DNA from 4 places in the Sphingobacterium sp. LZ11T8 genome. Region 1 is predicted to be linked to each of the others. Evidence: riboswitches for the same ligand, from Rfam matches in the RefSeq annotation. Region 1 holds a riboswitch; each other region holds the start of a gene.
The links. A riboswitch is a leader RNA that binds a small molecule or an ion and turns the genes downstream of it on or off. The one in region 1 is predicted to bind S-adenosylmethionine.
Positions count from the first base shown of each region.

Region 2: it holds a riboswitch for S-adenosylmethionine, as region 1 does, so the genes downstream of both, metE (5-methyltetrahydropteroyltriglutamate--homocysteine S-methyltransferase) here and NLF99_RS08955 (5-oxoprolinase) in region 1, are expected to answer to the same signal.
Region 3: it holds a riboswitch for S-adenosylmethionine, as region 1 does, so the genes downstream of both, NLF99_RS14055 (methylenetetrahydrofolate reductase) here and NLF99_RS08955 (5-oxoprolinase) in region 1, are expected to answer to the same signal.
Region 4: it holds a riboswitch for S-adenosylmethionine, as region 1 does, so the genes downstream of both, NLF99_RS11560 (O-acetylhomoserine aminocarboxypropyltransferase/cysteine synthase family protein) here and NLF99_RS08955 (5-oxoprolinase) in region 1, are expected to answer to the same signal.

Region 1 covers NZ_JANBZY010000003.1:171,490-179,770, reverse strand. Annotated here, with positions in the region: gene NLF99_RS08970 (low specificity L-threonine aldolase) at 1-141, opposite strand, end outside; gene NLF99_RS08965 (DUF937 domain-containing protein) at 236-913, opposite strand; gene NLF99_RS08960 (DUF2891 domain-containing protein) at 980-2,077, shown strand; gene NLF99_RS08955 (5-oxoprolinase) at 2,271-2,534, opposite strand; SAM-I-IV-variant riboswitch at 2,596-2,690, opposite strand; gene rpoN (RNA polymerase factor sigma-54) at 2,738-4,201, opposite strand; gene NLF99_RS08945 (transglycosylase domain-containing protein) at 4,429-6,759, shown strand; gene NLF99_RS08940 (DPP IV N-terminal domain-containing protein) at 6,809-8,281, shown strand, end outside.
Region 2 covers NZ_JANBZY010000007.1:250,317-258,597, reverse strand. Annotated here, with positions in the region: gene NLF99_RS16700 (APC family permease) at 1-978, shown strand, start outside; gene metE (5-methyltetrahydropteroyltriglutamate--homocysteine S-methyltransferase) at 1,044-3,353, opposite strand; SAM riboswitch class I at 3,429-3,527, opposite strand; gene NLF99_RS16690 (response regulator transcription factor) at 3,799-4,488, opposite strand; gene NLF99_RS16685 (sensor histidine kinase KdpD) at 4,507-6,378, opposite strand; gene NLF99_RS16680 (hypothetical protein) at 6,505-6,891, shown strand; gene pyk (pyruvate kinase) at 6,955-8,281, opposite strand, start outside.
Region 3 covers NZ_JANBZY010000005.1:351,200-359,480, forward strand. Annotated here, with positions in the region: gene NLF99_RS14040 (exodeoxyribonuclease V subunit beta) at 1-1,104, opposite strand, end outside; gene NLF99_RS14045 (30S ribosomal protein S16) at 1,316-1,852, shown strand; gene rimM (ribosome maturation factor RimM) at 1,987-2,514, shown strand; SAM riboswitch class I at 2,695-2,795, shown strand; gene NLF99_RS14055 (methylenetetrahydrofolate reductase) at 2,843-3,799, shown strand; gene NLF99_RS14060 (DUF2723 domain-containing protein) at 4,131-7,139, shown strand; gene NLF99_RS14065 (glutamine--tRNA ligase/YqeY domain fusion protein) at 7,205-8,281, opposite strand, start outside.
Region 4 covers NZ_JANBZY010000004.1:244,325-252,605, forward strand. Annotated here, with positions in the region: gene NLF99_RS11545 (sigma-54 dependent transcriptional regulator) at 1-1,324, shown strand, start outside; gene NLF99_RS11550 (homoserine dehydrogenase) at 1,920-3,101, opposite strand; gene metX (homoserine O-acetyltransferase) at 3,101-4,162, opposite strand; gene NLF99_RS11560 (O-acetylhomoserine aminocarboxypropyltransferase/cysteine synthase family protein) at 4,207-5,514, opposite strand; SAM riboswitch class I at 5,757-5,870, opposite strand; gene NLF99_RS11565 (hypothetical protein) at 6,094-6,525, opposite strand; gene dapA (4-hydroxy-tetrahydrodipicolinate synthase) at 6,616-7,494, opposite strand; gene ligA (NAD-dependent DNA ligase LigA) at 7,527-8,281, opposite strand, start outside.

The DNA of each region.
Region 1 (8,281 bases):
GATGAAAGATTTTGCCTTTAGGCTGAGATTATCTTCCCCATAACCGGCTTCCTGATCAAGATTGGTTTGGGATAGAAGGTTTAATATATTGGGGTGAGCACCCTCACTATAATCGTTTTTGAAGCTTATTTTAGATTGCATGTGTAAATATAATCGTTTTCGCAATCGGATGGAATAAAATAGAAAAAGGATTGATCAAATTGACCAATCCCTTTGTGGTTGTATAATTATTCGTTTATTTTCCAAACATTCCAGCAAGGCTATCCAAGATGTTGCCTTTAGCACTATTGTCGTTTTTCTGGTCGAAAAACTGTCCAACTAAATCACCTAAACCACCAGCAATATTAGGTTGTGATGAGCTAGCAGTGCTAGAACCACCGCCTCCTAATACGCTTCCGATCAAATCACCGATTCCGCCTCCTGAAGCACCGGCATTTGACGTGCCACCTCCAAGGATGCTTCCTAAAAGGTCTCCAATCCCTCCGCCGCCAGTTCCAGCGTCAGCTTGTTTCTTTTTACCTAGATAACCCATTACCAAAGGAGCCAATAGCGCTAAAATGCCACCGATTTTCCCCATGCTAATTCCTGATTTTTCAGAAAGGGATTGTTTTACCGTATCGGTGTTGCGACCAAAGATGTGATTTACAATTTTATCTTCATCTTCTGTTGGTCCTTGATTAAATAATCCTGCTAGGTTATCGAATATCCCCCCAGAGTGGTTATCCAATGCTTTTTGTATGCCTTGAGCTTGTTCAGGCCCCTTTTGCGCATTGTAATTCAAGGCAGACATCATCAATGGGATAGCTGCAGAAACAACCCATTGGGTTTGGTTTTTATCAAGTCCTAATTTTTCTGATATTCCTTCAGTAGCTTGTGAACCAATGCTTCCTGAAATTAAGTCACTAATGTTCATATTGTAGATTGTTATTGTTTATAAATGTTATTTTTATAACTCAAATATATTGCCAATTTTACTAGTATGAAAAAAATATGTTCAAACATCTTTGCACTTACGGTTCTTTTGTTCTATGGTTGCAATAACCCATCGAAAAATGAAGAAGGAGTGCAAGTCGAAGACGTGAAATTATCCCTTGAATTAGCACAGCAAATTTATGCCATGCCGACCCATTGTATTGAGGTGGAGTATCCCAATAAGTTAGGCCAAGTCTTGGGGTCAGGAGCTGATCTTAAATCGCCCAAATCCCTTCGGCCTGTCTTTTATGGATGTTTTGACTGGCATTCCTCTGTACATGGTTATTGGTCAGTAATAAAATTGCTGAAGGCTTTTCCTGAACTAGATAAAGAAGGGAATATGAGGAAAGTGTTGAATAGCCATATTACGCCTGAGAATGTGCAAACTGAAATTGCTTTTTTCAATGACAAGAACAATTTAGGGTTTGAAAGGACTTATGGTTGGGCTTGGCTGTTCAAGTTGCAAGAAGAACTGGCAAATTGGGAAGATGAGGATGGGCAGCGCTGGAAAGTGGCTTTACAGCCATTAGTGGATCTTTTGGTCAAGCGATATATCGAATATCTCCCAAAATTGGTATACCCAATTAGGGCGGGACAACATGATAATTCGGCCTTTAGTTTATCGCTTTCTTTGGATTATGCCAATTCCGTAGGGGATGAGGCCTTTAAGAAATCCATTCAAGAAAACTCATTGCGTTTGTTCCAAAACGATAAGATTTGTGATCTGGCCTATGAACCGAGTGGATATGATTTTCTTTCCCCATGTTTAGAAGAAGCTTATTTGATGAGTAAATTGATGGAAAAGAATGAGTATTTAACGTGGTTGAAAGGATTTATGCCAGGATTGTTTGACCCTTCCTTTGAATTGAAACCCGCAATAGTTAAGGATAGGACGGACGGTAAATTGGTTCATTTGGATGGTTTGAATTATAGTCGAGCCGCATGTCTTTCCGGCATCAGTAAAATCGATGGAAGTTTGCAGCATTTAAAAGGCAATGCTATTGAACATTTTAACTTCTCCATAGTTAACTTAAGTGCTGAAGACGACTATATGGGAAGCCATTGGCTAGGAACGTTCGCACTGTACGCGATAGGGAGGTTTTAGGGATAGTATTGAGATGTGAGATATGAGTATTGAGATATTAATCGTACTAACTTATTTTTATAGTATTGAGATGTGAGATATGAGTATTGGGATATCAACCGTACTTACTCATTTTTATAGTATTGAGATTTGAGTACAAAGGTATTAACCTTTATATCTCAAATCTCAAATCTCAAATCTCAAATCTCCTAACTTAACATAAAGGAATTAATTTATTTTCAGATAGTTTCACTGGGACACTTTGGATCTGGGTAAAGCCGTCTTCCGTACTGATTATGGCTGACAGATCGATTCCGCGATTGGATAGTGCGGAAATCAATGCAGTCCTAAAAGCTGTTTTGTTTGCACCCCAATTGGATTTTACCAAATCATTGTTCAATACAACTAATTCGTTGGTGGAATAGTGGTGGAATTTCTCCACTAGGTGCTGGTGTAAGGGTTTTGTTGTGTTCGACATACAATTAATGTTTAAAGGGTTTAACCATAATTGCATTCAGAGGCGTCTTAAAAGACTTTGCAATATTCGTTTATTTTGGCTTGTCGCCCGTATCGATTTACCACCGCGGTGTCTCTCACTCGGTTGGTATTGCATCTGCAATTCTGAATACTCTACAAACTTAGTAGATTATATTTTAATATGCAAGTGTCAATTAAAATTTTCTATAATTCTTTTCTCAGGCGGGCAACAGGGATATTCATGGCCTCGCGATATTTTGCAACTGTCCTACGGGCAATGGAATAGCCTTTTTCTTTTAAAATCTCTGTTAGTTTCTCATCTGCCAGAGGTTTTCTCTTATCCTCATTGGCGATGCATTCTTCCAAGATTTTCTTGACTTCCTTGTTGGAAACCTCTTCACCGGACTCAGTCTGAATGGCTTCAGAGAAGAAAGATTTTAAAAGGAAAGTGCCAAATTCGGTTTGGACATACTTGGAATTCGCTACACGGGAAACCGTTGAAATGTCCATTTCGATCTTGTCGGCAATATCCTTCAAGATCATAGGTTTCAGCATTCTGTCATCACCAGTTAGGAAATAGTCATATTGATATTCCATAATGGCATTCATGGTTTTCAACAAAGTCTGCTGTCTTTGTTTGATGGCGTCGATAAACCATTTTGCAGAGTCCAGTTTCTGTTTAACAAACTGAACGGCCTCACGCATTTTCTTGTCGTTCTTTTCGGCTTTTTCGTAATGTTCAAACATTTCCTGGTAGGAGCGGGACACACGAAGCTCTGGTGCGTTCCTGCCATTTAAGGTCAGGTGCAGGACACCGTCGTTGTTGGAGATATGGAAATCTGGGATAATCTGCAATTGCTTACCAGCAACAGCTCCTGAATCGCCTGGTTTTGGATTCAGTTTTAAGATTTCGTTTACAATTTCTTTAAGCTCTTCGGAGTTTACTCCCAATTGCTTTTCGATTTTGTCGTAATGTTTTTTGGTGAATTCATCCAAGTAGTTCTCTACAACCAATTGGGCCTGTTGAATTATTGGATTATTTTGATCTTTCTTACGAAGTTGTATGCTCAAGCATTCCTGAAGATTTCTGGCGCCAATTCCCGCTGGGTCAAAGGTTTGAACAATTTTCAGCATCTCTTCAACCTCATCTTCTTCAACGATGACATTTTGGGAAAAGGCTAGGTCGTCGATCAGAGAAAGGATAGGTCGGCGCAGATAACCATCATCATCCAAGGAACCGATGATTTGTTGGCCTAGTACATAATCTTTATCAGAAAGGGCAAGTAAGTCAAGCTGATTTTGAAGATTTTCAAAGAAGGAATCTTGGACTGCGATAGGGATTTCTTTTTTACCATCCTCATCATCATGGTCATAACCTCCACCGTAATCTTTATAGTCGTCTTCCTGGATATATTCATCTACGCTGAATTCGTCATCATAGCTATTGTCTTCCATGTTGAAGTCGTCATCCGGATCTTTGTCTGGGTATTCTTCGACAGGGTCGTTCATGTTGGTCAAACTACCATCTTCCAAGGCTGGATTCTCTTCAAGTTCTTCTTTGATACGGGCATCTAATGATACAGTAGGTACCTGAAGCAATTTTATGAATTGAATTTGTTGCGGTGAAAGTTTCTGTAATAATTTTTGTTGTAGTGTTTGCTTTAACATGTCCCCGATAAATAAGTCAGGTAAAAATAGGGAATAATATTCAATAAGATAAAATTGTTGTAAACAAAAGAGAATTTAGGAACAGTTTTTGCTATTATAAGTCTCGGAAAAACAGCCTAGTTAAAAACCAAAAATTTCATTTGTTAAATTTCGTTAATTTTCATTTCAAGGTTCATTTTTGGGCGAATTGATATGATTTTTTCCAAAGTTTTGTTCATATTTACCGTATGTTTAGACGAGTCCGGAACAAATTTTTGCGTATCGCACTGATTGTTATTTACTTTATTATCTTATTTACTTGCGCGGTACAAATTAACTTCCTAGGCTTGTTCGGATCATCGCCTACTAAGAAAGAAATATTGTTGCCTGAACTGAATGTTTCTTCCGAACTTTTTACCGCCGACTCTGTTTTAATCGGTCGCTATTACAAGCAAGATCGTGATCCTGTCCCTTATGATAGTATTTCTCCAAATATCGTTAATGCCCTAATTGCTACTGAAGATGTTCGTTTTAGAAAGCATCATGGGGTGGATTTTATTGGGTTGTTTGGCGGAGTGTTTTCAACTTTAAGTGGAAGTGATCGTGGAGCAAGTACTATTACCCAGCAACTTGCAAAGAATTTATATAGAACTCGCTACAAGGATGCTCAAGGACTGTTAGGGAAGATCCCGGGAGTTGGTCTGTTGGTCACAAAGTACAAGGAATGGATGACTGCCTTCAAATTGGAGAGCAAATACAGCAAAGAAGAAATCTTGACGATGTACCTGAATACCGTTTCGTTTAGCAATAATGCCTACGGTATTAAGTCGGCATCTGTAAGGTATTTTGATAAGCTGCCAAGTGAAGTTACCGTCAATGAAGCTGCTGTTTTGGTCGGTATGTTGAAGGGTACTACCTATTATAATCCAATCAGAAATCCTAAGAACGCTCTGCAACGTAGAAACGTCGTTCTAAACCAAATGGAAAAAGAAGGTTATCTGAAAAAGGATGAAGTAGCAACCCTGAGTAAAGATTCCTTGGGCTTGAACCTGAATAATCAGGAAGTTCGCAATTCCAACGATTCCTACCTTCGTACGGCAGTCGAAAAATGGTTGGAAGAATGGGGTGAAGAAAACGAAATAGATATCTATACCAGTGGTCTGAAAATATATACAACTATTGATTCCAGGATGCAGAAAATTGCTGAAACGGTTGTTTCAACCAAGATGAAGGAATTGCAACAGCGTCTGGACAATGTTTGGGGAAATGATCTGCCATGGAGAGATAAAGAAGGTAATGTGATCCCTAATTTTTTGGAAGACCATGCGAAAAAACTTCCGGCTTATGCATCATTGATGAAAAAATACAATGATGAAGCCAAGGTTTTTGAGGAGTTGAACAAGAAAAAATCCATGGAGGTCTTTACCTGGGATGGAATGGAGAAAGTGGATTATTCGACCATGGATTCGCTGAAACATTACCTGACCATGTTGAATACAGGAATGATGGTCATGGACCCATACAATGGAAATATTAAAGTTTGGGTTGGTGGTATCAATCACAACTATTACAAATTTGACCATGTAAACCAAGCGAAAAGACAGGCTGGATCTACCTTTAAGCCTTTTGCTTATGCAGCAGCCTTGGAGTCTGGTATGGCACCATGTGATAAATTCACCGATAAACCAGTAAAAATTGAATTCATTAACAATAAAGGGGAGCATGAGATCTGGGAGCCAAAAAATGCGGATTGGTCATTTTCTCACAGTGACTTGTCGCTAAGACATGCCATGGCTCGTTCATTAAATACGGTTACTGCACAGATAACAGAGAAAGTAGGTTGGGATAAGGTTGTGGAGATGGCTCATAAATGTGGTATTGATAGTAAATTGGAGTCGGTTCCGTCAGTTGGATTGGGCTCGAATGATGTTTCCGTTTTTGAAATGGTCAGGGGTTATAGCACCTTCATGAATGAAGGAAAGCGTACGGAGCCGGTATTGGTTTCAAGGATTGAAGATAAGGATGGAAAGGTATTGGCTGAATTCAAAACCACTACGAAGGAGGCAATTACTGCTGAAAATGCTTGGTTAATGGGCTATATGCTTAGGGGTACCATCGAAGAGTCGGGGGGCACATCCCAAGCTTTATGGGAATGGGATCTTTTTCAGGATGAGAATCAAATCGGTGGTAAAACAGGTACTTCTTCAGATTATGTTGACGGTTGGTACATGGGGGTAACGAAAGATTTGGTTGCTGGAGTGTGGGTAGGTTGTGATGAACAAAGCATACATTTTAAGAGTTCTGCAACTGGAGAAGGGTCTAAGACTGCATTACCGATATATGCCCTGTTTATGGAAGAGCTTTATAAACATCCTGAATTAGGGGTGACCTTTGGGAAATTTCCGGAATCAACAGTTGAAATTACCAAGAAATACAACTGTCCAGGACCTAGAGTGCGTGTTCGTCAGGATAGTAGCAGTACAGAGGGCTTGAATCCTGATGCTGAGATTCCTAATATTGTTCTACCTGATTTACTTAATCAAAATAACACGGAAGAGCAACAGGAGGAGACGAATTAATCGACTGAAGTGAATTGATTTTATTATTTTTATTGACTAATAATCAGTTATGAAATTTAACCATATGCTATTTGCGAGAATTTTATGCATTAATCTTGTTTTGGCAGTATGTATGGCCTTGATGCCAGGACAAGCTAGTGCCCAATATTTCGGGCAGAATAAGATGAGGTATAAGAAGCTTGATTTCAAAGTTTATGATACCCCACATTTCAATATTTATTATTATTTGCAAAATGATTCCATGATGAATTGGCTTGCAAAGGAATCTGAGGTGTGGTATGAATTGCATCAACAGGTCTTTCAAGATACCTTTTCGAGAAAAAACCCAATTATCCTATATAATAACCATCCTGAATTCCAGCAAACAACCGCCATATCGGGAGAGATCAGTGTAGGTACGGGTGGTGTTACGGAAGCTTTTAAACAGCGTGTCGTGATGCCGATCATGCAGATCAACCAACAGACTAGGCATGTATTGGGGCACGAATTGGTCCATGCATTCCAGTATAGGGTGTTGATCGAAGGTGGGGATTCAACGCGATTGGAGAATATTGCAAACCTGCCGTTGTGGATGGTAGAAGGGATGGCTGAGTACTTTTCCATTGGAAAGAAAGATGCTTTTACATCCATGTGGATGCGTGATTCGTATGCTAGAAATGACCTGCCTAGCTTGAGGCAGATGACAGAACAGTCAAGCAAGTATTTCCCTTATCGGTATGGCCAGGCTTTCTGGTCGTATTTAGGGTCCACTTATGGAGATACCGTAATTATGCCTCTATTTATTGAGACTGCAAAATACGGATATGAGAACGCAATAAAACGTGTTTTTGGCTATGATGCGCAGACCATGTCTACCTTGTGGAAGAACAGTATGGAGAACTCCTATAGAAATATAGGTAAGGATACGACTTCTAATCCGATTGGTAAGTTATTGCTATCTACCAAGAATGCAGGAAGGATGAATGTGTCTCCTGCAATTTCTCCTGATGGTAAATATGTGGTTTTCCTGTCAGAGATGGATATGTTCAGTATCGACCTGTTCCTGGCCGATGCCGAAACGGGTAATATTGTAAGGAAGCTGGGTAGCCGACTCACCAATAAGGATATCGATGAATTTAGTTTTATAGAATCTGCCGGTACATTTTCTCCAGATAGCAAGAAGTTTGCTTTCTCTGTCTTCAGTGAGGGCAAGAATAAGTTGATGATCGTGGATATTGGTACGGGTAGGACTTTGACGGTGCAGGCAATGGGTGACATTACAGAGTTTACCAATATTACTTGGGCGCCAAATGGAAGTTTGGTGGCTTTCTCCGGTTTGAAGAATGGAAGAAGCGATATCTATACCTATGATCTGGAGTCAAAAGATCTAAAGCAGTTAACTGACGATAAATATTCAGATTTCCAACCTAGTTTTTCAAGGGATGGAAAGTATATCGTATTCAGTACGGACAGGATGTCCTTGGAATCTTCAAGCAGAAGCGTTGATATTCCAATGGGCTTGGCTGTTGTCGATGTCAATACG
Region 2 (8,281 bases), on a different contig from region 1:
GCCATTGGAATCATACTGTTGTTAACTTTTATCAACAGTAAGGGGGTGCGGAGTGGCAAGATTGTCCAATCCGTCTTCACCTCTTCCAAGGTCATTGCCTTATTGGCCCTGATCGTTGGCGGGCTTCTATTGATCGAGAGCAATCAGTTTTCAGGGAACATGAGCTTCGGTTGGTCTGCTTCGCAGAATCTTGACCATTCAAGCTGGAAAGAGATTTCAGGTAATGTGTTGCTTGGTGGAATTGCTGCGGCCATGGTAGGTTCGGTTTTCAGTAGTGTGGCCTGGGAAAATGTAACCTTCGTGGCGGGGGAGATCAAGAATGCGAAGAAGACTGTGGTGATAGCCATGGTGATCGGAACCAGCTTGGTGATGATCCTCTACCTGTTTGCCAATTATGTTTATTTAGCCACTTTAAATCGAGAAGAAATTGCCTTTGCCGCGAATGATCGAGTTGCGATAGCTGCTGCTGAAAAGTTATTGGGAAGCGCAGGGACCATTATCATGGCCATATTGGTGATGATCTCAACCTTTGGCTGCGTGAATGGAATTGTGCTTTCAGGAGCAAGGGTTTTTCAGAGCATGGCCAAGGATGGCCTTTTCCTGAAGCAGGCCATTCCAAACAACAAGAATGATGTTCCGGAAAAGTCACTCTGGTTTCAGGGAATCTGGGCTTCGCTATTGTGTTTGAGCGGGCAGTATGGGAACCTATTGGACATGGTGTCCTTTGTGATCGTGATTTTCTATATGATCACGGTCCTGGCGATGATGTATCAGCGCTGGAAGAGACCTGATCTGGAAAGACCCTATAAAACATTCTTATATCCTATCCCTCCATTGGTCTATCTCTTGATCGGAACAGCTTTCTGTGTGCTTTTGATCTTGTATAAACCACAGTACACCTGGCCTGGGTTTATATTGATCCTGATGGGAGTGCCGATCTATTATTTTGCCAATCGAAAGAAACCTGTATTAAAATAAATGATAAGTAAAAGGCCGAACAAAAATTGCTCGGCCTTTATCTTATTTTAAATTACTAATGTTTCTTATTCAGCTCTTAGGATTTTGGCAGCTTCTACCATAGATTCTAAGGCAGCTTTAGTTTCTGGCCAAGCACGAGTCTTCAGACCACAGTCAGGGTTTACCCATAATTGCTCTGCAGGAACTACTGCTTTTGCTTTGCGTAATAAGTTAACCATCTCTTCTGTGCTAGGAACACGTGGAGAGTGGATATCATATACACCTGGACCAATATCGTTAGGATATTTGAAGTCTGCGAAAGCATCTAACAGTTCCATTTGAGAACGAGAAGTCTCGATGGTGATTACGTCAGCATCCATGGCAGCGATATCTTGGATAATATCGTTGAACTCAGAATAGCACATGTGCGTGTGGATTTGTGTATCGTCATCAACATTGGATGAAGAAACGCGGAATGCACGTACAGCCCAGTCTAAGTATTCCTGCTGATCAGCTTTGCGTAGAGGAAGTCCTTCACGGATAGCTGGCTCATCAATTTGGATGATCTTGATACCTGCTTTTTCCAATGCCTGAACTTCGTCCAAGATTGCCAAAGCGATTTGGTATGTAGTTGTAGAACGAGGTTGGTCGTTACGTACGAATGACCATTGTAAGATGGTTACAGGACCAGTCAACATTCCTTTTACAGGACGGTTGGTCAAAGACTGCGCATAAGCAGACCAACGAACAGTCATGTCTTCAGGACGGTAAACATCACCAAAAATAATTGGAGGTTTAACACAACGAGAACCGTAAGATTGAACCCACCCGTTTTGTGTGAATGCATATCCAGCTAATTGCTCACCGAAGTATTCCACCATGTCATTACGTTCGAATTCACCGTGTACCAATACATCGATATCTAAATCTTCCTGTAAACGGATTGTTCTTTCTGTTTCAGCAGCGATTTCTTTATCGTATTCTTCTTGAGAGATGGCACCTTTTTTCAAGTCAGCTCTCCATTTACGAACATCCTTAGTTTGTGGGAATGAACCGATTGTAGTGGTTGCGAATCCTGGAAGATTGAACTTCGCTTGTTGCGCTTCTTTACGAGCGTTGAAAGTAGAAGTACGCTTAGCATCTTCATCAGTGATGTTGCTGACGCGGTTTTTAACCTCTGGTCTGTGGATTAATGGAGAAGTACGGCGGCTCTCAGCAGCTTCTTTGTTTGCTTCGAAACGTTTTTGTGTTTCAGCATCAACTTCACCTTCAGCCAATACTGCAAGGTCTTTTACCTCAGCTAATTTTTGTTTAGCGAATGCTAACCAGTTTTTAACCTCAGCAGGTAGGGACTCTTCATTGTTCTCATTGTCCAAATCAAAAGGAACATGCAATAAAGATGAAGAAGGAGCGATCCAAACACGGTCTTTTCCTAAAGCATCAACAGCTTGTTTGATTTTTTTCAATGAGTTTTCGTAGTCGTTTTTCCAAATGTTACGGCCTTCAACAACACCTAATGAAAGGGTTAGGGAAGCAGGAACTTTGGATAATATCGTGTCAAGTTGGTTTTCACCACGAACTAAGTCTAGGTGTAACGCATGCACAGGAAGGTTAACAGCAATGTCTTCGTTGTTTCCTAATGCCTCGAAGTATGTAGCAACGATTAATTTGATGCCTTTGGCAGCTGCAGCTAACTTTTCGAATACTTTTCCGTAAAGAGCTTTGGTAGCATCATCGATATCTAAAGCCAAGAAAGGCTCATCGATCTGCACGTATTTAGCGCCAGCATCAGCAAGTTTAGCCAAGATCTCTTCGTATACTGGAAGTAATCTGTCGATTAGATCGATACGGTTAAAATCAGCTTCTTTTTCTTTACCTAACAATAGGTAAGTGATAGGGCCAATCAGGACAGGTTTAGTTTCGATACCTGATTGTTTTGCTTCATTGTATTCACTTAGGAATTTTTCTGAAGTCAGTTTGAATTCTTGATCTTTCACGAATTCAGGAACGATATAGTGGTAGTTTGTATCAAACCACTTGGTCATTTCCATGGCAGTTACATCAACGCCACCTTCTTGGAAACCACGAGCCATCGCAAAATATAAGTCTAGGTTATATTGGCGATCGATTTTGTTCAAAAGGGAGTTGTAACGAGCGGGAATAGCTCCAACAGTTAAAGATAAGTCTAGGACTTGGTCATAGAATGAGAAATCATTCGATGGGATCAATTCGATACCTGCATCTTTTTGAGTCTTCCAATTGCTTTCACGGATTTTAAGTCCAGCCTGCAATAATTCTTCCGCGCTGATTTTCTTTGCCCAGTAAGCTTCGTTAGCTTTCTTCAGTTCACGGAAAGCACCCACACGTGGGTAGCCTAAATTGTTTGTTAATAGCATATAGTTCTCTACTAAATTAAATAAATTCCAATAAGTCTTTTTGCTAAGAGAAGGCTACCTAGGATTCCTGTAACCAGCTTATCTTTCCCAATCGGGGTAGAATGTAGCACCTTGTCAAGAGACAGGTTGCTAAGGCTTCATCGGGTCTAGTCCCTCTGCCTTTCTCTATAAGCGTCGGCTAAGTTATGGATAAGATTTTTATTTTCCAAGGAAAAAGATTTTAGATGTGAGATTTGGGATATGAGAAAGCGAGGGTTTTCTATATTTTAGTTCATTGAGTATGAGAGAAATCGTGGTTTAAAAGTAGCTGGATATAATTCTATCAAAAAAGGGGCAAAAATACTTTTGCCCCTTTATATATTTTGATTTTGGATATGTATAAAAACGGTCAACCCTATTTAGGGATGGACACTCACATCTCACATCTCATATCTCACATCCATCCTTAGCTAACCAACAATTTATATCCTTTACCATGCACATTGACGATTTCCACGTTTGGATCTTCTTTGAGGTATTTCCTCAGTTTACTTAGGAATACGTCCATGCTTCGGCCGGTAAAGTAATTGTCGTCATGCCATATTTTGATCAGGGCTTCTTCGCGGGTCAGGACATCGTTTTTCTTTAAGCAAAGCAAACGAAGCAACTCGGCCTCCTTGGTAGACAGTTTCTGTTGTTGACCTTTGTAGGAGATAATCTGACTGGTGTAATCGAAGAAATAATCGCCGATCTCAAACTTGTCTGATATTTCTTCTTCTTTGTCCTTGGAAGCTCTCTTTAATAGCGCATTTATTCTCAATAAAAGTTCTTCAACACGGAAAGGCTTGGTGATATAGTCGTCACCACCTAGTTCGAAGGCCTGGGTTTTGTCCTCCATCATGCCTTTTGCAGTAGCATAGATGATAGGGACCGTCTGATTGATCTTGCGGATATCCTTTCCAAGGGAGAAGCCATCTTTTTTGGGCATCATGACATCCAGGATGCAAAGGTCGAATTCTTCCTTTCGGAAGGCATCCATTCCTTCTTGACCATCTGTACAGAGCACAACGTCAAATTTTCCTTTTAATTCAAGATAATCCTTCAGTAATTCGCCCAAATTAGGATCATCTTCTGCTAATAATATCTTTTGATTCATACTTTTCTCTTTCTTATGTTATGCTACTTCCTTGGATGCGTCCTTTAAAGGAAGAGTTACTTCAAATTGTGTGCCTTTATCTTTTTCGCTTTTTACGGAGATTTTTCCGTTCAGTCTTTTGATGATATCGTTAACATAGCTTAGCCCTAGACCGAAGCCTTTCACGTTGTGGATATTTCCCGTAGGTATGCGATAGAACTGGTCAAATATCTTTTCCTGTTGGTCCTTGGTCATTCCCATTCCCTTGTCTGCAACGGATATTACGATACTGTTCCCTCTATTAAAAGTCTTAAAAGTGATTTCTGGTTTTTCTTGAGAGTATTTAATTGCATTGTCGACCAGGTTGAACATCACATTGGAAAGGTGAAGTTCATCGCCAACCACTAAATCATTGCCTGCTGAAATGTCAATATTCAAGGTGCCTTCTGCCTTGTCCATCTGTAGTCGCATGCTCTCCAAGACTGCGTTGGCCAAGGAGTTGATGTGCACATTGGTGCGCTCGATCTTTAGGTTTTCTTTCTCCAGACGGGCAATGTTCAGGACGCGTTCGATATGCGAGCCTAAACGGACATTCTCATCGTAGATAATGTTTGCCAATTTGTTGACACGCTTGCCATCGGCGGAAATCTCAGGGTCACGTAAGGATTCACTAGCGATCATGATGGTGGCTACCGGTGTCTTGAACTCGTGGGTCATGTTGTTGATGAAGTCGGTTTTCATCTCCGACATCTTCTTCTGCTTGAAGATGATGCTCAACGTATAGGCAAAACATCCGATCAACAGCGCCAATAAGGCTAGGATGGTCGGAAATAGCCAATAGCCCATGGTCTCGGCAATAATTCCGCCCTTGTTAGGGAAATGTATGCTGAGCTCGCCAGGAGCATTGCCACGGTCTCCTTGGAATAGTCTAGCGGTATAGATCAAAGGATTATTGACTTCCTTGAGTTGCTCATTGTTGAATTGATAGACTCCTTGGAAAACGGGCATCTTATTGAAATCCTTGATCTCCATGACGAAGGAGGATTTTATTCCTCTTTCACGGAGTTCGTGGATCAATAGATTGACGGTTTTCTTCCCGTTGATACGTTCGGCCAAAGGTCTTTTGGATAATTCCATACCCATGGCTACATCGGCGATTACAGAGCTTTTCTTGCCTCCTAACATGGCAATGGTGTCATATAGTGTTGCGGCCTCTGATAATCGCTGTCCTCTCAGGTTATTGAGCTTAATCTCGAGTTCCTCGATCTTTGACAGGGTCTTGGAATCATAACGAGGGGGTAGGGTCCTGATCTGGTAAGCAATCGCTTCGGTGGAAGGTGGGTTGAATACGGGGATCAGGTATCGGGTACTATCGTCCTTCTGCGCAATCCTAGGAACGACCTTGATGGCCTCCACATTGGTGAACTCTCCAATGGTATTGTCGGAGGTTAGGCCCTGTTCCAAGGTGATTCGCACTAGGTGCTTGTATTCTTTTCTCTTTAGGTACGTTTCATAGAAATCATTGCTGATGGGTACCGCCGGGAACTGTTGGTTCAGTTCTCTTTCCAGAAAGTTGAACCTGGTGGTATGGGCAAAAGCCCTTCTCTGCAAGGTTTTGATGCTGTCCTGGTATTGCACCTGCAAGGCAAGGATCTTTTCGTTCTTTTGGATGCGTTCCTGGTCAATCCTGAACTTCTCTTGGTTAAGTCGTTCTTGTTCCCTTGCGAAATCATAGATTTCCTGACGCTCGATCTTATTGGCCACGGCAGAAAGGGATGCCTTGACTTCCTCATCAAAAAGTTTGGACTCCTTGATGAAGGATTCCCGCACAAAATAATACTGCATTGCCATTACGCCGATCAGCGCGATGGACATAAGCCAAATAATCAATGCAATACTTCTTTTTTTCATTTGTTACAAAAGTAATAAGGGAAAACAGCTAATTTTCTCATTTAACACAATTTAACAGCAAGTTTTTAGCTTTTTTAGCAGAATAGGATTTCTTTTGTTATAGAATAATGACTTAAGATACTGATTATGAAAAATTTCATCTTGATTTCCTTCTTATTCCTGATTTGGGCAATTCCTTCTTCTGCTCAAAATAATCAAAATATTCAAAAAAAGAAACCATTAGATTTTAAGGTTGACCTTAATCCCAAGGATAGTTTAAAGCAGTTCAAGATCCCCTTGTTGGATTCCATGAATAAATCGGTAGAGATTCCAAATGCCTATAAGGGTAATAGACAGGGCTTTATGGTTACTCCACATGATGTGCTGAAGGATCATGATGATACCGTAATCTTGGAGAAAAAACTGTCAGGTGAGGGGTCGGTGAAAATGCCGGGGACAAAGAAGCTGGACGAGCATTCCATGATTGTCAAACAGGATTCAGCGACCGTCAAGTCGCCAATAATCAAGAGATAGCTTGAAAATAGACGATACAAAAAAAGAGCCTCATTGAGACTCTTTTTTTGTATCGTTTTGTAATTATTTTACTTCAGAAACACGGATGGTGTTCGTTCTGCCTTTCTCATGAAGAGGGGTAGAAGAAGTGTTGATTACGATCTGGCCAGGTTCTACCAAGTGACGTTCTCTCAATAAGTAGTTTACATCTTGGATAGTACCATCAGTAGATTCATATTTTTCGTAAATGAATGCCTTCACACCCCAGCATAAGCTAAGCGTACGCAACAAGGATTTGTTACCTGTGAAGACATAGATGTCAGCATCAGGACGGTAGCTGGAGATTTCCATGGCAGTATAGCCAGAAGAAGTCATGACAGCAATTGCTGAAGCATGGGTTTTCTCTGCCAAGAAGATCGACGAGCTACATATTGCATCTGGAATACGCGTTACAGGAACAGTACCTAACTGCTCTTTTTCGCTGTAGTACGGATATGAAGTCGCTTCAACATGGGTGATCACTTTCGCCATAGTCTCGATTACGATCTCTGGGAATTCACCAACTGAAGTTTCACCACTCAACATCACAGCATCAGCACCATCGATTACAGAGTTAGCAACGTCATTCACCTCCGCACGTGTTGGGCGAGGGGTAGTGATCATACTTTCCAACATCTGTGTTGCAATGATAACCGGTTTTGAAAGGTTACGACATTTTTGAGCAATGATTTTTTGAAGTCCCGGTACTTCTTCCATTGGAAGTTCAACACCTAGGTCACCACGAGCAACCATGATCGCATCCGTAGCTTCGATAATGCTGTCGATATTGTCAATAGCCTCAGGTTTTTCGATCTTAGCGATCACCTTAGCATGTGAACCTTTTTTCTTGATGATTTCCTTACATTGTTTGATGTCTTCAGCTGAACGCACGAAAGACATGGCAATCCAGTCAGCACCGTGGTCAAGCGCGAAGTTCAAGTTGTCTAGATCCTCTTCTGTTAATGAAGGGATAGAAACTTTTGTATTAGGAAGGTTTACACCTTTTCTAGAAGTCAGGATTCCCCCGTGAACAACCTCACAAGTTACTGTGTCCAAGTGGTTTGTTGAAAGAACGCGCAATTGCAGTTTACCGTCATCCAATAGGATGATTTCTTCTTCTTTTACGTCGTTAGGGAAGTTGTCATAAGTGATGTAGATTTTCTTTTCGTCACCGATAAGTTCGTGCGTAGTCATTTCTACCGTGCTTCCATTGACAAGGATAGCACCACCTTCTTTCATTTTTCCGATACGGATTTTAGGACCTTGAAGATCGGCTAAAATACCTACGTTGAAAGGGTGTTCTTGGTTGATTTCGTTGATTGTGTTGATTACCTTTAAGTGATCTTCCTGAGAACCGTGTGAGAAGTTAAGG
Region 3 (8,281 bases), on a different contig from region 1:
TGCATCCGAGATCAATTGTGCAGAGTTTTCCTTTCTCCATTGACTCAGCAGGTCACTCATTTCTTTGAGCAACCTCAGGAAATACAGGTTGGTCTGTACGGCTTGATAAGCAATATAATTTGCAAAATGCTGCTGTAAGGATAGGATGGCATCCAATGCTGGACGGATGCCCTGCATATATTCATACCTAACCTCCTTTTTGTCGTCGATATAATGCTCTTCATTATCCAACAAAACCAAAAACTTGTCAAATATCTTTTCCTGGATATCAGAGGTAGAAATCTTTTTGGGGTCTATGTTGATCTTGCTGGCTGCTACCAGTTTGTTCCTGGACTTTCCCTTCATTTCTGAATCATCAACGCCCAATCGGCGATATTCAGCTTTGAAAGTTTCAATCCCTTGAACCAAGGCATCCAAAAAGGCATTGGTCTTTTCATCAATTTCTTTGTTGAGCAGGTTGAATATCCTGTCTGTATCAGCAGAAATCATAAAACTGTCAAACTCCTGGAAGTTCTCCGAGAAAATCAACCCTGCCAAACCCATTAACTGCTGTCGGTAATTCCAGTTCTCATTCTTCCCGATCTTCTGTTCGGCATAATTGATGATCCATTCCAACAGGTCCGGTCTTTCATCCAACAGTTGGTTCAGCATAACGGTCAGGTCACGCTTCACTTTGTTGGTGTTCATCTCGATGGCATAGCCAGAATCGAGGTTCAGTTCGTAGGTAAAACTACGGATCACCTTTTGCGAAAAACCATCAATGGTACTTACCGAGAAATGGCTGTAATCATGCAGAATCCTCCTGTAGATCCGATTGGCTTTTTCCTGAATGCTTACAGGGTCCCACTGTGTATTCTGCTGCAATAATTGCTGTCTGTACTGCTCAATGTCATCTGCTGTACTGCCGATTGCCAAGCCATGAAGGACTGACATAATACGGCCTTTCATTTCGGCCGTGGCCTTGTTGGTGAAGGTAACGGCAAGGATTTCCCGATAGCTGCTTTCTTTTGATAGCAACAGGGTCAGGTAATGTACGGTGAGAGAAAATGTTTTTCCAGATCCAGCGGAAGCTTTTACAATCCTTAAAGGAGCAATTCTTTGCATAAGATGTCAATGGTTTGAAGTATCTGAATATCGGTATTATTGGGAGATTACTCAAATCTTTTTCAAGATTATAGCTCGGAAGGAGTACATATTTTACAGGTAAAACAGCTTTAAATTCTCTATTGTATTAATTGATAATACTTTGTATCTTTGCGTCCCCTCCTGCATGAAGCAACGGGGGATATGTTGAATACATAAATAAAGAAAAAACATGGCAACTAAAATCAGATTGCAGAGACACGGTAAAAAAGGAAAACCTTTTTACCACGTAGTAGTAGCAGACGGCCGTTCACCACGTGATGGTAAGTTCATCGAGCGTTTAGGTTCTTACAACCCAAACACTAACCCAGCAACTATCGTTTTGGATTTCGAAAAAGCGTTAGACTGGATGAACAAAGGTGCCCAACCTACTGACACAGTTCGCGCTATCCTTTCTTACAAAGGTGTTTTATACAAAAAACACTTACAAGGCGGTGTGAAAAAAGGAGCTTTTGATGAAGCTAAAGCTGAAGAACTTTTCACTAAATGGGCTGAAGGTAAAGATGCTCAAATCGAAGGAAAGAAATCAGGCTTAGCGAAATCTAAGGATGAAACTAAGAAAGCTGCTTTAGCTGCTGAAGCTAAGAAAAAAGAAGACAGAGCTGCTGCTATCGCTGCTAAAAACGCTCCTGTTGCTGAAGAAACAGCTACAGAAGAAGCAGAAGAAGCTGCTGATGCTACTGAAAACACTGAAGAAACTGAAGGATAATCTCTTCATAAAGTATTCAAAATGGCCGGATCATTCTATGAACCGGCTTTTTTGTTCCCATTTTATCTTGTTTTTACATCCCTAAAATCCCAACAGAAAAAGAATTCCGTACTTTTGGAAATTAATTTGTGAATATGACGAAAGATCAATGTTTTTATATCGGTTATGTCAGTAAAACCCGAGGATTGAAGGGTGAACTGCAACTGTTTTTTGAATTTGATAACTATATGGACCTTGATCTGGATGTAGTTTTCTTGGAGATGGACAAGAAATTGGTGCCATTCTTTGTAGAAAAGGTCAAGTTTCACAATAACAGCACAGCTTATGTCAATTTTGAAGATGTTGACCATATTGACAAAGCCCAACCTTTATTGAGAAAGCAAATCTACCTGCCAAATGATAAAATGCCGGAACGTGATCCCGATGATTTTACCTATCATGATCTAGTAGGTTATACCGCCATTGAGGAAGACGAAGGCGAATTGGGCGAAATTACCCATGTCCAAGAGATGCCACAGCAATTTATCGCAACCGTAGATATCGATGGCAGAGACGCCATGTTTCCCCTAAACGAGGATTTCATTGTCGGTATAGACCCCGAAGAAAAGATTATCGTATTGAACCTTCCTGAAGGTTTGATAGATATGTACCTAGAAGATTAATAAGATATTTTGAAAAGAGAATGGGCGTGTCAATCACGCCCATTTTTTTATGATCATACCTTCTTCCATTCATTTATATGTCCCATCCATCCAACCCTGATTCCTTCTGATTCAATGCCATCCGCAAAGTTTTTTCTTGAAACATTTTGAGATTACCTTGCTATTGACGATATTAGCCCTCGCTTATAGAGAAAGGCAGAGGGACTAGACCCGCTGAAGCCTTAGCAACCTGACACCAGTCAAGGTGCTACATTCTACCCCCAAAATGGGAAAGATAAGCCAAAGAATCAGTGTTCACTGTGTTCTCTCTAAGCCTTAATATATTTTTATGAAAATCGTAGATCACATCAAGAACGCGAAAGGCAAGACCTTATATTCTTTTGAGCTGTTACCTCCTGCTAAGGGGCAGGGTATCCAAAGTATCTTCCAAACGATGGATGAACTGATGGAATTCAAACCTCCCTTTATCGATGTGACGTACCACCGTGAGGATTACCTTTACAAACAACATGCTAACGGATTGTTGGAAAGGGTGTCCTATAGAAAAAGACCTGGTACGGTAGCCATCTGTGCTGCCATCATGAGTAAATATAAAGTTGATGCGGTTCCCCATCTGATCTGCGGTGGTTTCACCAAAGAAGAAACAGAAAACGCACTTATCGACCTGAACTTCTTAGGTATCGATAATGTATTGGTATTGAGAGGTGATGCCAGAAAAGGTGATGCCGACTTTATCCCGACCGCTGGGGGACATGCTTATGCAACCGACCTATTAAAACAAGTGGTGGATATGAACGAAGGTTCCTACCTACATGAAGATATAGGCTCTTCTGAAAAGACCAATTTCTGTATCGGCGTTGCCGGATACCCCGAGAAACATTTTGAATCACCTAACTTCAACACCGACTTTAAATGGTTGAAGAAAAAGGTGGAAATGGGAGCTGAATTTATCGTTACCCAAATGTTTTTTAACGTAGAAAAATATAAGGAATTTGTGACGAAGTGTAGGGAAAATGATATTCATGTTCCTATTATTCCAGGCCTTAAGCCATTAACAACCAAAAAGCAATTGATTACCCTTCCTCGGATTTTCCACTTAGATATTCCAGAGGACCTGAGTGATGCCGTGGAATCCTGTAAAACCAATGCGGATGTTAGGCGAGTTGGCGAAGAATGGCTAGTACAGCAATGTAAGGAATTAATAGACTTTGGAGTTCCGGTACTGCATTTCTACACCATGAGTAATCCTGGACCTACTAAAAATATCGTTGAAAAATTAGTGTAATTAAATTGACTAACTCTAAAATAAGAACAAAGGGCGAATGATTTCATTCGCCTTTTGTCGTTTATCATCAGGAGAGTTTTTTAACCAATATAGCGGTCTCATTCGAGACAGCTTCGAGACAGCTTCGAGAATGCCTTGGATAAAATTTTATTCATTTTGCGAGTTTTCGGAATGTGGGTAAAACAAATCCAAATAAAGCTCCTGAAAATCCAGCAATGATAAGGCCTTTTTGGAAGAAGGAGAGCAGGCGTATTCCATGTTAAATAATGTTAATCACAAATGTGGGAGATAATTCTTTGCTAAATTTAAATCACATTTATTACCTACTATAATGAACTATAGCAAAATCAACAATCTTCTCGGCTGGCTATGTGCAGTTATTGCGTTTGTATTGTATGCATTCACTGTGGATCAATCCATCAGTTGGTGGGATACCGGTGAGTTTATTGCAGCATCAGATAAGCTAGAAATTGTTCATCAACCTGGGGCACCCTTGTTTCTCTTGTTGCAGAACCTGTTTTCAAACCTTGCTTTTGGAAATAAGGAACATGTTGCACTTTGGATGAATTTAGGTTCGGCATTTTGTTCAGCCTTGACCATTATGTTTTTGTTTTGGACGATTACAGCCTTGGCAAGAAAACTGCTTTTAGGAAAGTCAGAAGGGAATAGCCTTCAAAATATGCAGATTTTCGCTGCTGGAGCGGTAGGGGCTTTGGCATATGCCTTTACAGATTCTTTTTGGTATTCTGCTGTGGAGTCAGAGGTCTATGCCATGTCATCACTTTGTACGGCCATTGTATTTTGGTTGGCGTTGAAGTGGGAGAGGAGGGCAGATGAACCGGATTCCAATAAATGGCTATTGCTGATTGCCTATGTGATGGGACTGTCCATCGGAGTTCATCTGTTGAATTTATTGACGATTCCTGCCTTAGCACTCCTGATCTATTTCAGGAAGTCAAATCACGTGACCTGGAAAGGTGCAGTAAAATCCTTTGCTTGGGGAGTTCTCGCCTTAGCCTTTATTCTTTGGGGAGTGATCCAATATTCCGTAAAGATAGCAGCAGGATTTGATCTCTTCTTCGTTAATTCATTAGGGATGCCATTTGGTTCAGGCATTGTTCTGTTTGTCCTGCTCTTAGTTTCAGCAGCGGTTTTCGGAATTATGTATTCGATCAGAAAGAACAAGCCTATCTTAAATCTCTTGATTTTAGGTACTTGTTTGGTCTTTTTCGGGTTCACCTCCTTTAGCATGATAATAATCCGTGCCCAAACGAATATTACACTGAACAATAATGATCCTGATAATGCATATTCCTTTTTGGGCTATTTGAGCAGGGAACAATATCAATCTGAGCCTTTGTTCAAGGGACCGACCTTCAATTCAAAAATAACGGATGTTAATGAATCCGTAGGTTATAGAAAGGATACCGAGCAATATGAGCAATTTGAAAATGTCAAAGGCTATAAATACGACAAGGAAGTATTGTTTCCAAGGTTGTACAGCCAAAAGCATGCTGAATTCTATAAACAATACTTGAATCTGAAAGATGGGGAAGATCCAACCTTTTTGGATAATATGAAGTTCTTTTTCAATTATCAGGTAGGACATATGTATTCCCGTTATTTCATGTGGAATTTCGTGGGCAGGCAGAATGATACACCTAGTCAAGGGGAATTGACCGCTGGGAATTGGATCTCAGGGATTAATTTTTTGGATGAACTGCGTTTGCCGGGAATGGATGCCATTTCTGATCGTATGAAAGAAGATCCAAGTAGGAATACCTACTTCTTCCTTCCACTACTGCTCGGGATTGCTGGCTTGATCTGGCAAGCAAAGCGAAGTCTAAGGGACGCCAGCATTGTTGGTCTGTTGTTCTTCTTTACAGGCTTAGCTATTGTGCTCTATTTAAATCAAACACCGCTGCAACCACGTGAGCGTGATTATTCCTATGCAGGTTCGTTTTATGTATTTGCTATTTGGATCGGTTTAGGTGTTCTGGGTTTGATCGAATTTATGCAAAAAAGGAGCAAACTTTCGGTGAAAGCAATTACCTATACTTCAGTTGCTTTTGCTATGCTTGCTGGCCCTGTATTGTTGGTCAAGGAGAATTGGGATGACCATGACCGTTCTGGTCGTCATATGACCAGGGAAGTGGCCTTGAATACCTTGAACTCCTGTGAGCCCAATGCCATATTGTTCACCTATGCTGATAATGATACTTTCCCATTATGGTATCTACAGGAAGTAGAGGGGATCAGGACAGATGTCAGGGTGTTGAATTATGGCTACCTTGGCTCGGATTGGTATGTAAAGCAGGCGATGGAGGATGTCAATCAATCCAAAGCTTTGCCGATTGCATTCGACTTTAATAAAGTTAAAAAGGGAGTTCGGGATGTGATTCAGGTGGTTGACCTAGGAATAGAAGGCTATACAGATATAGATCAATTGCTGGACGTGATGCTTTCGGACGATAATAGGAACAAACTTGAAACCAGTGATGGTAATTTTGTAAATGTGATGCCGACGAAAAAGCTCCAACTTAAAATAGATAAGGAGAAGGCCCTGAAAAATGCCAATATTCCAGCGGAATGGCAGCAGTTTATCCCAGAGCATATGCAATGGGAGCTCAAGGAAAATCTGGTTACCCGAGCAGATCTTAGTTTGATGTCCATCTTGGTCAACAACAATTGGGAAAGGCCAATTTACTTTGTCTCATTAAGTGCGCCGGCAATCTCCATGGGCATGGATAAATACCTTGCCTCAGAGGGCTTGGTCAGCAAGCTGATGCCTGTAGATATGGGGCAATCTTCAAAGGGCAACGGACTGATCAATGCAGATAAGATTTACGACAATGCCATTCATAAATTTGAATGGTCCAATATCAATAGGTTGGAGCATTTCGATGTTGATTCCAACCAATACTATGAGGGATGGATCTACCCTAATATCTATACAGATGGAATGCAAGCCTTGGTTAATCAAGGAAAGTTGAAGGAGGCAAGGGAATTGGCCTTGCAAGCCTATGATTTTCAACCGAAGGAGACCAAAAGCATGCGACAGACCTACTACAATACTGTACTTGTGGATACCTTGCTGAAGGTAAAGGAAGTCGATAGAGCAAAGATTTTGGCGGGTAGGCAATTGGAGGCCATTAAGGAAAATTTGGACTATCAATTGGCAATCTTTCAAAAGGCAAATAGGGGTTATGATTCCATTTCCATACAGTTGGGATTGGCGGCTTTAGACCAGTATGTTCCGATCTTGAAAGAATTGGGAGATGAACAGTTGATGGCTGAAGCTTCCCGACTTGACAAGAAATATAAGGCCGTTTGGTTGTAAAACTATCGAGCCATAAAAAAAGGACAAGTAATTTACTTGTCCTTTTTTTATGGCTTAAAACCAAATTATTTTTTAGACTCTTTAGCCCAAGAGTCTTTCAATGTTACTGTTCTGTTGAAGACAAGTTTATCTTCAGTTGTATTCTTGCTATCTAGGTTAAAATAACCTAAGCGAATAAATTGATATCCTTTTCCAAGCTCAGCATTTGCCAGATCAGGTTCAGCATAGGCTTTTTCAATGATCTGTAGGCTATTTGGATTGATAGATGCTTTGAAGTCTTCGGCAGCAGCAGGATTCTCATCTTGGAACAGACGGTCATAAAGACGTACTTCCACTTCTTTGGCATGTGGTACAGAAACCCAGTGAATGGTTCCTTTTACCTTCATGCCTGATGTATCCTCGCCAGATTTTGAATTAGGAACATATTCACAGTACACTTCCGTAATATTACCGTTTTCATCTTTTTTGAAATCAGTACAGGTTACGATATATCCGTGTTTCAAGCGTACGGAAAGACCAGGACCTAATCTAAAGAATTTCTTAGGTGCATCTTCCATAAAGTCGTCACGCTCGATCCATAGTTCTTTAGAAAATGGGATAACCCTGCTTCCTTCTCCACCTTCAACTTCTGGGTTGTTTTCGCCATGTAGTTCTTCAACCTTTCCATCAGGATAATTTGTGATGATTAATTTAATTGGATCCAATACAGCCATTCTGCGCCAAGCTGTTTTGTTCAGGTCCTCACGGATACAGAATTCCAATAGGCTGACATCGATCATGTTTTCACGCTTTTGGATACCGATGCGTTCGCAGAAATTACGGATACTTTCAGGGGTATATCCACGTCTACGTAGACCTGAAATGGTAGGCATCCTTGGATCGTCCCAACCTTCAACGAACTTTTCGTTAACCAATTGAAGCAATTTACGCTTACTCATCACCGTGTAGTTCAGGTTTAAACGAGCAAACTCATATTGTTTAGATGGGAAGATCTCTAAACTGTTGATCAACCAATCGTATAATGGGCGGTGCGGAATAAATTCCAAAGTACATACCGAGTGGGTTATCTTTTCGATGGAATCAGATTGTCCATGAGCAAAATCATACATTGGATAGATGCACCATTTGTCACCGGTACGGTG
Region 4 (8,281 bases), on a different contig from region 1:
TATCTTGGAATATGAAGACTACAAAGTCCTCGATGTCGACAACGGTGAGGACGGTCTGAAGATCTTGCAGAAAGAAAAAATCGACTTGGTATTATGTGATATCAAGATGAACAAAATGGACGGTATGGAAGTACTGACCGCTGCTAAAGAATTTTCCGACATCCCGTTCATCATGATCTCAGGTCATGGTACCATCGAAACAGCTGTTGAAGCTGCTCGTAAAGGTGCTTTCGACTTCCTGGAAAAACCTCTTGACCTCAACAGGTTATTGATAACCGTAAGGAATGCCCTGGAAAAAGGCTCCTTGGTCAAGGAAACAAAAGTCCTGAAACGTAAAATCTCCAAAACTAAAGAAATCCTTGGTGACTCCTCGGGTATCAATTTGATCAAAGATACCATTGACAAAGTTGCCCCAACAGAAGCCCGCGTATTGATCACAGGGGCCAATGGTGCCGGAAAAGAATTGGTCGCGCGTTGGCTGCACGAGAAATCCTCTCGCTCTAGCTCAACCTTGGTCGAAGTTAACTGTGCCGCAATCCCTTCTGAATTGATCGAATCTGAATTGTTCGGCCATGAAAAAGGATCCTTTACCTCAGCGGTAAAACAGCGAATCGGAAAATTCGAACAAGCTAACAATGGTACCCTTTTCTTGGATGAGATCGGTGATATGAGCCTTTCTGCTCAAGCAAAGGTATTGAGGGCATTACAGGAAAACAAAATTACTAGGGTAGGTGGCGAAAAAGAAATCGATGTCAACGTGCGTGTGATTGCTGCAACCAACAAAGATCTTTTGAAAGAGATTGAAGAGGGCAACTTCCGTATGGACTTGTACCACCGTCTTAGTGTTATCTTGATCCATGTGCCTTCTTTGGCCGAACGTAAGGATGATATCCCAACTTTAGCCAATGCCTTCTGCGAAGAAGTGTGTGCAGAGTATAGCATGCCTGTCAAAGCTTTTACACCAGATGCCATGAAAACCCTTCAATCTTTGCCTTGGAGCGGTAACATCCGTGAGCTAAGGAACATGATCGAACGCTTGATCATCTTGTGTGATAAGAAAATCACCGAAGAAGATGTGTTGAAATTTGCTAACCCAGGCGGTCCGATCACTGCAAATAGCCTTGCCGGAAACCATACGAGCAATGGATTTGATATGGAGCAATTTACCTCTTTCCAAGACTTTAAAGACTTCTCTGAATGCGAATTCATTAAATACAAATTGGAAAGAAACAATTGGAATGTCTCCAAGACAGCTGATGACCTTGATATACAAAGAAGTCACCTGTACAGTAAGATCGAAAAATTCGGACTGAAAAGAGACTAAGCTTAATATCTTGAAATATTATACAAACACAATACAACGAAAAAGGCCTGATCTAATCAGGCCTTTTTTTATTATACGTATATTTTAATACGTTGTTAATCGTTGAATTTCCGTTTTTGTCGACTATATAACATATATATAGCAACGGTCAAAACTATAATTCCGATTATTAAATACGGTAATGCAGATCCCTCACTCGTGCTAGCGTTGGTGTTGTCCTGTGCAAACAAACCAATAGATACTGCATTTAGTAGTACTAACACATTCCACTTTCTCATGATCAATTTGTTTTTTAAGTTTATATAATAATATACGAATAATATAACGCAAAAACCATGACAAAGCAAATGTATTAACAATTATTTAACCTATTAAATGCCAAAATCCGCTATTGTAATGATAATGTTACCCTGAAAACGTAATTGTCATCCATTTAGTTGTTTTTTTATTTCAAAAAACAAAAATTTTCAAATGAAATAGAAGGGTATCTGATTGTATTTCAACCTCTTTATGGCCTAAATAGAAATCGTTCTAAAACAAAAAAAGTGTTAATCCTTTTCAGGAAAAACACTTTCTATCTTAATTTAAAATGGAATTAAATGATTTCAGCTAAAAAATTACCCTGTTGATGGATAATTTCGCGCTTGGCGATAATTTCTTGAAGATTAATGGTTCCAATCACATATTTATGATCATCGCTAAAGAACCGCTCAGAAATACTGATAAAATCAATGTTTTCCAAAACATCCTCATCTTCATATCGGAAATAAACTTTTAGAGCGTAGTCAGTTGAATATTCCACCTGTTGTGCCTCTAAATGTTTTTTGTACTCGTATTTGTAATCATATCTTAATGCAGCAATATCTGAAAGTACTGCAGAACCTGTAGGGTGGCCACCGGCTCCTTTGCCATAGAAAAATTGCTCATCGGCAAACGCAGCTTTAACCAATACCCCATTGTATTCGTTTTCTACATTCTGCAAGATATTGCCTTTGGAGATAAATTTAGGGAGAACATAAAGAACGACCTTGTTATTTGTTATCTCCTTGGCCAAAGGGATCAATTTAATTTTATAGTTTTTCTCTCTGGCATATCTGATATCGGCATTGCCCAATGTGTCGATCCCTAAATTCAGGATTTCGTCCGGGTTGATGTAAATGCCATAGGCATGAGATGCTACAATGGCCAATTTGTATTTGGGATCATATCCACCAACATCCAATGTCGGATCAGTTTCTGCAAATCCTAATTCCTGGGCTCTTTTCAATGCCTCATCATAGCTTTGGTTTTCATTGAAGATCTTGGAAAGGATGTAGTTGGAAGAACCATTGAAGATACCGCTTACAGAGTGTAAAAGCTCGTTGTCATAGTATTCTTCTAGGTTTCTGATGATAGGGATACTACCGCAGACTGCTCCTTCATATAATAGGGAAGTACCATGTTGATTTTGGATCTCGGTCAATTCCTCTAGATGGGTAGCGATCATTTTTTTATTGGCAGAAACAACATTCTTTCCTGTTGTCAATGCTCTTTTTGTAATCTCAAAAGCAGCTTCGGCATCATCGATCAATTCAACAACGGTATTGATCTCTGGGTCTTCCAGAATAGCATTGGCATCTGTGGTAAACAATTCCGCAGGCAAGGTCCTTTTTTTATCCGCGTTCTTGATAACAAATTTCTTGATCTCTAAGTTTAGGTTCTTTGTTTTTATGATATCGTATAAACCTTGTCCCACCACACCAAATCCAAACATCCCGATGGTAAGTTTCTTACTCATTATTCTTTAATTAAATTTAAGTGATTTTCTGCTTTTGTATTATGTTTCTCAAGAAAGTTGCCTATGACTTGAGTCAGGGTTTTTGTTTCAATCAAGAAGCCATCATGTCCAAAAAAGGAATGCAGCTCATAGTATTCCGCATTTGGAATATGTTTCGCGATGAATTCCTGTTCTTGTGGAGGGAATAGCACATCCGAAGGAATACCTATGATCAGGGCATTGACGCCCTCAATTGAGCTTAATACTTGCTCCACCTGTCCACGTCCTCTGCCTAGATGATGGCTATCCATGGCTTTGGTCAAATACCAATAGGAAAATGCATTGAATCTCTTGACTAATTTATCCCCTTGATAGGCTTGGTAGGAGGATGCTTTGTAAGCGTCTGTTTTGTCATGGTCCGATTCCACTTGGGTCGTTCCATAGGCATTGTATGTCCTATACGACAATAATGCCATGCTGCGGGCCGCCTTTAATCCGTTCAATCCAGCATCATTCCTTTGCTCTTTAAAGCTGGAATCTGCTTCGATCGCAAGCCTTTGGCTTTCATTGAATGCGATACCCCACGGTGAGAAAAACGCATTTGTTCCGATAGCAATCAGATTATGGATCTTTATGGTTTTGGATACCGTCCATTCCAAAGCTTGTTGACCGCCTAGAGATCCTCCAATCAAGGTGTTGATTTCTTGGATCCCTAGATGATCAGCTAATAGTCCATGTGCTTTAACAATATCTCTGATCGTGAACTGAGGAAAGTCCGAATAATAGGGTAGGTTGGTGTCAGGGTCAATGGATAGGGGATTCGTCGTCCCATAATGTGAGCCCAGTACATTGGCACAGATAATGAAATAATCCTTATCGTTGAATAACTCATTTTCGCCAAATAATCCTGGCCACCAGTCAAAAACATCTGAATTTGCAGTCAATGCATGACATACCCAAATTACATTGGATTTATCCTCATTTAGCTTTCCATAGCTATGGTAGGCTATCTGTAGGTTTGCCAGTTTTTTACCACTCTCTAATTCGAAGTCTTGGCTATATCCGAAAGTCTTTACACTCATTCTCTTTAATTATCTTCCTCCTAAAAAATCAGTTAAGCCCCCACTTACTTGATTTTGTCAAATGCTTGTGTTAAGTCTGCTTTAATATCGTCGATGTGCTCGATACCCACCGAAAGTCTCAATTGACCTGGAGCAACTCCAGCTGCTTTCTGCGCCTCTGCACTCAATTGTTGGTGTGTCGTTGCCGCAGGATGGATAATCAGGGATTTCGCATCTCCTACGTTCGCCAAATGGCTGATCAATTCCAAAGAGTCAATGAACTCATTCGCCTTATCAACTCCACCTTTGATGGTAAAGGATAATACCGCACCATATCCGTTTTTCAGATATTTTTGTGCATTCTGATGGTATGGGTGGTTTTTCAATCCTGGGTAGCTTACTTGCTCTACTTGTGGATGTGCTTCCAACCATTGTGCGATTTCCAAGGTATTGTCAACATGGCGTTGAACACGAAGAGACAAGGTCTCCAGACCTTGTACCAAAAGCCATGAATTGAATGGAGATAGGGCAGGGCCGAAATCTCTTAATCCTTCAACGCGAGCGCGGATAGCAAATTGAATGTTCCCAAACGGTCCGCCTTCACCGAATACATCCGAGAATACTAAACCATGGTAACCTTCAGAAGGCTCTGAGAATTGTTTGAATTTACCATTTCCCCAGTTGTAGTTACCGCCATCGATAATCACACCACCAATACTCGTTCCGTGACCACCGATCCATTTTGTTGCCGATTCTACAACCACATTGGCGCCATGCTCCAATGGTTTGAACAGATAACCGCCAGCACCAAAAGTGTTGTCCACGATCAATGGTAGGTCATGTTTCTTGGCAACCGATGCGATACGCTCGAAATCAGGAATATTGTAACTCGGATTCCCAATCGTTTCTACATAGATCGCTTTAGTTTTATCGTCGATCAAGGCTTCAATTTTATCTGCATCCGAATCTTCAGCAAATCTTGCCTCAATGCCTAATCGCTTAAAAGAAACCTTGAACTGGTTATAGGTACCTCCGTAAAGATTTGATCCTGAAACAAAGTTTTCACCTGCCTCGAGGATATTGGTCAAGGCCAAGAATTGTGCTGCCTGACCAGAAGACACAGCTACAGCTGCCACACCACCTTCTAATGCCGCGATACGTTTTTCAAAAACATCCGTAGTTGGATTCATGATCCGCGTATAGATGTTTCCAAATTGCTTAAGGGCAAATAAATTCGCGCCATGTTCCGCATTTTCGAAAACATAGGAGGTAGTCTGATATATAGGTAATGCTCTGGATCCAGTTGTAGGGTCTACATCTTGACCTGCGTGCACTTGTAGTGTTTCAAATTTAAGATTTTTGTTGTCTGCCATTTTTATGTTGATTATTGATGTTAGTAAATTGAATATATGATTTCCTTTCTTGCTATGCTATTGGTCGTCTGTACTCTATTATTTTTGCACTTTTTCCTCGTGCTCAAACATAGTGACGACTATCGCATTCGGGTAATGCAAATAATACAGCTGGAAATAAATTGAATGTTGAGATCTGTTGCTGGTTTTCCAACAAGATACACTAATTCCGATTTTGAAAATTTTGAAGTCATAGTCTATTTCATTTATATGCTCCTGGGCTTTATTGCCTCGGACAGGAATTGGCACCTTTTCAATCCTTATTGAAGGTTGCCAGTGGGTCATTGAGCCAGTCTCTCGCCACTTCTTTATAAATCAAGACCATCTTTTTAGAGAGGTAATGATTAGCGTACCACTATCGAAGTACTCCGCAAATATAGTTCACGAAATTTAATTTTGCAATCTTTTTCTGAAAAGTTTATTCTTTGGCAGATCCCATTACCACTTTTCCCTATAAAGACCAGGGCTTCAACCTTTGTTAGTCCCTTCTCTAACGTCGGTTGAAGCCCCAATATTTTTCTGATATATATTTCCGATCAACTAAAAGGTAGTTGTCTTCGCATCACGCATTTGAATGATTTTGTCTACCACGTAGCGTGTATTCCCACGCCATGGTAATACGCCATGATATTCCTTATAATGAAGGTCAAAGGCTTTCCCGCTATTTAGTTCCAAGATATGGAAAACTGAGTCGTTTTCAATGGAGAATTCAAATTCATTGCTCGAAAGACCGGTCCCGGTCTTTTGCGAACGGATTCCCTCTTGGATCAGCTTTCCTTCGTAGGTCTTGAATAAATTTCCCTTTTTTACCGCATAATTCAAAACGCCAGATTTAACGCCTTCTCCAAATACAAAATAATATTTGAAATAAACAAATCCAGCAAAAGCCAGAAATAGAATAAGTAAAAACCAGCTGATGAATTTCTTGAACTTTGAACCTTTAGTGCTAGGTTGTGGGTTAGTTGTTTCCATTTTTTTTGATTCAGTTTCTATTTGGTAACAAAAAGAATACCTAAAAATAAAAAAGGTTGGCGAATTTCCATTGCCAACCTTATATTTTTTTTAACCTAGTAGCTGCATCTCTGCATCGATTGCTTCCTTGGTCTTGTCACTTACCGGAACCAATGGAAGCCTAACATGGTCTTTGCCAATCCCTTTCTTTTCTAGGATATATTTGACACCAGCAGGATTTCCCTCAATAAAACAAAGGTCAATGATCTTCAATAATTCCAAGTGAATGGCCCTTGCTTCCACATAGTTTCCTTCGCGACATAGATGTGCCAAGGCTGAAACTTTGGTAGGGTAGGCATTGCCGACAACCGAAATGATTCCGGCCGCACCCATCGCCATCATAGGCAATGTAACGGGGTCATCCCCAGAAATCAGGAGAAAGTCCTTTGGTTTATCTCGAAGGATCTCACTGAACTGTGCAAAATTCCCCGATGCTTCCTTGGTCGCTACAATATTTTTGAAATCCTTGGCCAAACGAACGGTAGTCGCTGGACTTATATTGCTGCCCGTCCTTCCTGGTACATTATAAAGGATAATAGGAAGTTTAGATGCCTCCGCGATTGCTTTGTAATGCTGATAGATGCCTTCTTGTGTTGGTTTGTTATAGTATGGAGAAACCGAAAGGATCGCAGCATAGTCAAGGATCTCAAAGTTCTTGATCTGCTCCACGATTTCATAGCTGTTGTTTCCACCAATTCCAGCTACCAATGGAATACGCTTATTAACGTGCTTCGAAGTAAATTGCCACAGCTTCTTTCGTTCATCTTGGGTTAGGGTAGCTGTTTCTCCAGTGGTACCCAATGAAACCAAATAATCAATGCCACCTTCAATCTGAAAATCTATCAGATTGCCGAGGCTTTCGTAATCTACTGTGCCGTCTGCGTGAAATGGAGTGACTAATGCCACTCCCGCACCTTGAAGCTCGTTCATCGTTTATGTATATTTATTTATTTATTTTATTCTTATTTATTGATCATCGCCAGGAGCTGAACATCCGAGATCATCGGAACCTGAAGTTTTTCTGCCTTCGCTAATTTCGATGGTCCCATTTTGTCTCCTGCCACCAGATAGTTCAGTTTTGAAGAAATACTGCTCAACATCTTTCCGCCATGCGACTCAATCAGTTCTGTCAATTCTTCCCGGGAATGGTCCGCAAATACGCCCGATATCAAAAAGGTTTTGCCCAAGAGACTATCGCTAGCTAATAACACTTCCTTTTCTTCAATCTCAAACTGTAAACCCATGGCCTTTAGTTTTTCGATCTCTTCCCAATGCTCTGGATTAACCAGATAGGCATTGATGCTTTCGGCTATGCGCAAGCCTATATCCTGAACAGAAAGAATTTCATCTACGGTAGCAGCACGGATCGCATCGATGTTTTTGAAATGCTGCGCCAATTTCTTGGCTACGGTCTCACCGATATGTCGGATGCCCAAACCAAATAATACTTTCTCAAAGGGCTTATTCTTCGATTGCTCGATACCTTTCAGCATATTGTCTATGGACTTTTGCCCGAATCTTTCTATGCCGACCAGTTCAGGCTCCCTATCTTTTAGGGTATAGATGTCCGAAATTTTTCGGATCAATCCTAGCTTGAAGAACGTTTCGATGGTTTCATCGCCTAAGCCTTGTATATCCATCATCTTTCTGCCGATGAAATGTTGCAGCTTTCCTACAATCTGCGGTTTACAGCCATCCTCATTCGGGCAATAATGAA